One region of the Kitasatospora sp. NPDC059327 genome, then DNA from elsewhere that is predicted to be linked to it. Evidence: riboswitches for the same ligand, from Rfam matches in the RefSeq annotation. Region 1 holds a riboswitch; the other holds the start of a gene.

Region 1 (2,194 bases):
GGCCGGCTCGGCGGCGGTCGTGGTGGAGCCGGCGGCCTGGCCGGTCTTGCCCGAGGAGCGGTTGAACCAGTCGAAGCCCTGACCGGACTCGTTCGAGGCCTGCGCCTTGGCACGGTCGCCCAGGCTCAGGCGCTGGCCCGGGTAGATGACGTGCGGGCCGGCGGTGAGGGAGCCGCGGTTCAGCTCGTACAGCCGCTCCCAGCCGCCCTGGATGTTGTTCTTGTCGGCGATCGAGGAGAGCCAGTCGCCGGCGACCACGGTGTAGTCGCCGGCCTTGGTCCCGGTGTCCTGACCGGCGGCCTGGCGCTGGTACTGCTGCCAGTTCTGACCGCCCCGCGACTGCTGGGCGGAGTCGCCGGCGGCCGGGGCGGCCTTCGGGGTGGCCGCGGGCGCGGCCGGCTTGGCGGCGGGGGCCTGGGTCTGTGCCGGGGCCGGGGCCGGGGTGGCCTTCGGGGCGGCAGGCTTGGTGGCGGTGGCGGTGGCGGTGGCGGTGTCGACGGCGGCCGGGGTGCCGCCCTTGGTCAGACCGGCCTTGACGGAGCAGACCGGCCAGGCGCCGGGGCCCTGCGAGGCGAGCACCTTCTCGGCGATCGCGATCTGCTGGTCCTTGGTGGCGAGGTCGGCGCGGGCGGCGTACGCGGTGCCGCCGAACGCCGCCCAGGTGCTGCTGGTGAACTGGAGGCCGCCGTAGAAGCCGTTGCCGGTGTTGATGCTCCAGTTGCCGGTGCTCTCGCACTGGGCGACCTTGTCCCAGGTGGCGACCGAGGCGGCGGAGGCGGTGCCGGAGGTGAGGCAGGGGACGGTGAGGCCGATGCCGACGACGCCGAGGGTGGCGATCGCGCGGCGGGTGCGGCCGGACAGGCGGGTGCCGTTGGTGGGCAGCATGAAGACGTGGTCCTCTCCCACGCCTGCGAGGTGAGCTGTCGGATTCGGGCTGGAGTTGCCCGGCCGCGCTGTGGACGCGGCTTCACCCCTAGCCCTGAACCGGTTCGCGGACCGGTCCCGGGCGACTTACCTGTGGTTCCCCCGCTCCTGCCGCGGTGCGTTCTGCGCTGCCAGCGCACCCGACGGCAGGACTCGGCGTTGCGGGTGGGCTGGGTCCGTGTGGCCACGAACGGGGAGCACGTTAAGCAGACTTAAGTTCAATCCGCAAACATGTGTGATGCACGTCACGGTTTGCGAAACGGGTGGTGAATGGCTGTCCACCATGATCAGAAATGACCGATTTCGGGCAACGCCCGTCGGAGTCACGGCAACTGCCTATGCTTCAGGGCGTCAGGATCGACGCGGCCGTCTGGGGGGAGGGCTACGCAACGATGGCCATGGACGAGGACCCGCGGGCCGGCCGGCCCGCCGCGCGCGCCCGTGGAGCGCACCGCAGGGCAAAACACCGCAGAGCGGACATCCCGCCCGTAGAGCCCCGAACTCCCGTACCTCGTCGGACGATGCTGCGCTGGCTCGCCGTCGGCACGGTGTTCGCGGCGGTCGGCGGCGAGGAGGCGCTGCGACGCTCCCTCGGCGGCGGCGCCGAGCCCGTGGCGGCCGTCCAGGGCCCCGTCCCGGCCCCGGCGGCGGACGGCACGCCCGCCGGGCACCTGCACGGCGCCCCGTCGCCCCGCTCGTCCCCGGGGACGTCCGGTCCCGGTCCCGGCGCCACGTCGGCGGGCATCCCCGAGGGCGCCGTCACGCCCGGAACGCCCGCCGCCGCGCCCGCCCCCGCGCCCACGCCGGACCAGGGCGGCCGCCGCTGGTCCGATCCGGCCGGCTGGGGCGGCCGGGTGCCCGGCCCGCGGAGCGCCGTCCGGATCACCGACCGGGTGCTGCTCGACACCGACGCCACCGTCGGGTCGCTGCTGGTCGAGCCCTCGGGCGCGCTCACCTTCGCCGCCGACCGCAGCCTCACCCTCGCCGCGGCCGGCAACGTCGAGGTCCGCGGCACCCTCGCGCTCGCCCCCGACGGCGCCGCCGTCCACACCGTGCGGTTCCCCGCGGTCGACGAGCGGCGGTTCCGGGGTGACGGCATGAAGGTGGTCGACACCGACGTCGGCCTCTGGGTCACCGGCGCCGGGTACCTGCGGCTGGACGGCGCCGCCAAGACCGCCTGGGTGCGCGCGGACCGGGCGCTCGCCGCCGGCGACACCACCGTCAGCCTGGCCGCGCCGCCCACCGGTTGGCTGCCCGGTGACGAACTGGC
Region 2 (2,194 bases), on a different contig from region 1:
ATCCACCGCCAGCCGGGGCCGTCCACCAGCCAGCCGCCGAGGAACGGACCGATCGCCGCCGACACCCCGCCCAGACCGGACCAGAGGCCGACCGCCGCCGACCGGTCGTCAGGGTGGAACACGGCCTGGAGCATCGCCAGCGAGCCGGGGGTGAGCAGTGCCCCGCCGATGCCCTGCACCGCGCGGGCGGCGATCAGCACCTCGATGGTGGGCGCCGCGGCGCACGCCGCCGAGGCGGCGGCGAACCAGAGCACGCCGATCAGGAAGACCCGGCGCCGGCCGTAGCGGTCGCCGAGCGCGCCGCCGAGCAGGATGAGGCCGGCCAGGGTGAGCAGATAGGCGTTGAGCGTCCACTGCAGTGCGGCGAGCGGGGCGCCGAGGTCGGTGCCGATCCGGGGGAGGGCGACGTTCACCACGGTGCCGTCGAGCATCGCCATGCTGGAGCCGAGCACCGTCGCCAGCAGTACCCAGCGGCCCTGTGCGGTGCCCAGGCGCAGGGTGCCGGCCTCGGAGGTGGTCATCACCGCCCGATCGTGCGCCCCGGGAGGCGACGTGACAAGGCTCACCGGGGGTGTGTCGGCAGATGGCTTTCCGTAGGTGATCGCATGCGGACGGCCATCGAAATCGGCGGAGCGTCGCGGATCAGTGGCACGCGGTGAATCGATTGTGCACATACTGTGCAGCCGATCATTCGGAGTGTCACGAGCCGTCCGGCATTGGTTGCCGATTCAAGAGATCGACATTGCTTCACCCGGGTGGATGGGCTTTAGTTCAGCGACCGCCCGGCATTGGCCCGGGTGGCCACCGGGTGGAACGCCTAGTCCTGCCGCTGCCCGGTGGTACGAACCGAACTCTGTACGGCAGGAGCGGGGGACCCAAAGGTAAGTCGCCGGACCGGAATTCGCGGTCCGGCTTGGGGTGAAGCCGCGCTATGCGGCCGGGCAACTCCAGCCCGAACCCGACAGCTCACCTCGCAGGCGTCGGAGAGGACAGTTCCCCATGCCCGCACAGGCTCGTCGTATCGCCCTGCCCCGCGCCGCCCGCATCGGCATCGCCACCGCCGTGACCGGCGCCGCCTTCGCCCTTCCGCTGGTGACCACCATCAGTGCCCAGGCCCACACCGCCCCGGCCGCGAAGCCCGCGCAGACCAGCACCTGGACCGGCGCCACCAGCGTCGACGCCACGCCGGCCGCCGCTGCCCAGGCCGCGGCTCCGGCCGCCGAGGCCGCCAAGCCCGCCGCCGCTCCGGCCGAGGAGACCTACAAGGTCGCCGGTGGGGACACCCTGTCGAAGATCGCCGACGCCAAGCAGGTCGAGGGCGGCTGGCAGGCGCTGTACGACCACAACCGCTCGGTCGTCGGTGCCAACCCGAACCTCATCTTCCCGGGTCAGCAGCTCGCGCTCGGCGCCAAGGCCGCCGCGGCCCCGGCCGAGGCCGCCAAGCCCGCCGCCCCCGCCGCCCCCGCCGCGAAGCCGCAGGCCTCGCAGGACTCGGCGAAGCCGGTCGCGAAGCCCGCCGCCCCGAAGCCGGTTCAGGCCGCCAAGCCCGCGCCGGCCACGGCCACCAAGCCGGCCGCCCCCGCCGCGAAGCCGGCCGCGCCAGCCGCCACCCAGGCTCCGGCCGCCGTGGCCGCCACCTCCGGTTACGTCGCCCCCGTCGCCAACCCGAAGCTCGGCACCGCCTACGGCGTGGCCGGCTCGATGTGGTCCTCCGGTCACCACACCGGTGCCGACTTCGTCGCCTCCACCGGCACCCCGCTGCGCGCCATCGCGGCCGGCACCGTGGTCAAGGCCGGCAACGGCGGCGCCTACGGCAACGAGGTCGAGATCAAGCTCGCCGACGGCAAGTACGCCCAGTACGCGCACCTGTCCTCGATCGGCGTGAAGATCGGTCAGACCGTCACCGCCGGCCAGCAGATCGGCCTCTCGGGCGCGACCGGCAACGTGACCGGCCCGCACCTGCACTTCGAGATCCGCAGCGGCTCGGAGTACGGCTCGGACATCGACCCGATCGCCTACCTGCGGGCGCACGGCGTCTCCATCTGACCGGAAGTCGGACCACCGCTGGGTGCGGGGCGAACGACCTCCCGGGATGGTCATGTCGGGTGACCGCTCGACCGGGTGATCGCCGCACCACCAGTGGATCATGGGCGCGGGACACGCCCAGGCCGGCCCGGCTCACGAATTTCCTTCG

Evidence for each region. Region 1 has a riboswitch for cyclic di-AMP ahead of ACFXHB_RS40390 (transglycosylase family protein). Riboswitches for the same ligand answer to the same signal wherever they lie in the genome.
Region 2: linked by a shared signal. The riboswitch ahead of ACFXHB_RS31960 (peptidoglycan DD-metalloendopeptidase family protein) and the one ahead of ACFXHB_RS40390 (transglycosylase family protein) in region 1 are both predicted to bind cyclic di-AMP.

Annotation. Positions count from the first base shown of each region.
Region 1 is NZ_JBHYYB010000132.1:16,688-18,881, reverse strand. Features, by position in the region: gene ACFXHB_RS40390 (transglycosylase family protein) at 1-906, opposite strand, end outside; cyclic di-AMP (ydaO/yuaA leader) riboswitch at 893-1,053, opposite strand; gene ACFXHB_RS40385 (hypothetical protein) at 1,446-2,194, shown strand, end outside.
Region 2 is NZ_JBHYYB010000070.1:27,140-29,333, forward strand. Features, by position in the region: gene ACFXHB_RS31955 (MFS transporter) at 1-521, opposite strand, end outside; cyclic di-AMP (ydaO/yuaA leader) riboswitch at 835-995, shown strand; gene ACFXHB_RS31960 (peptidoglycan DD-metalloendopeptidase family protein) at 1,000-2,046, shown strand.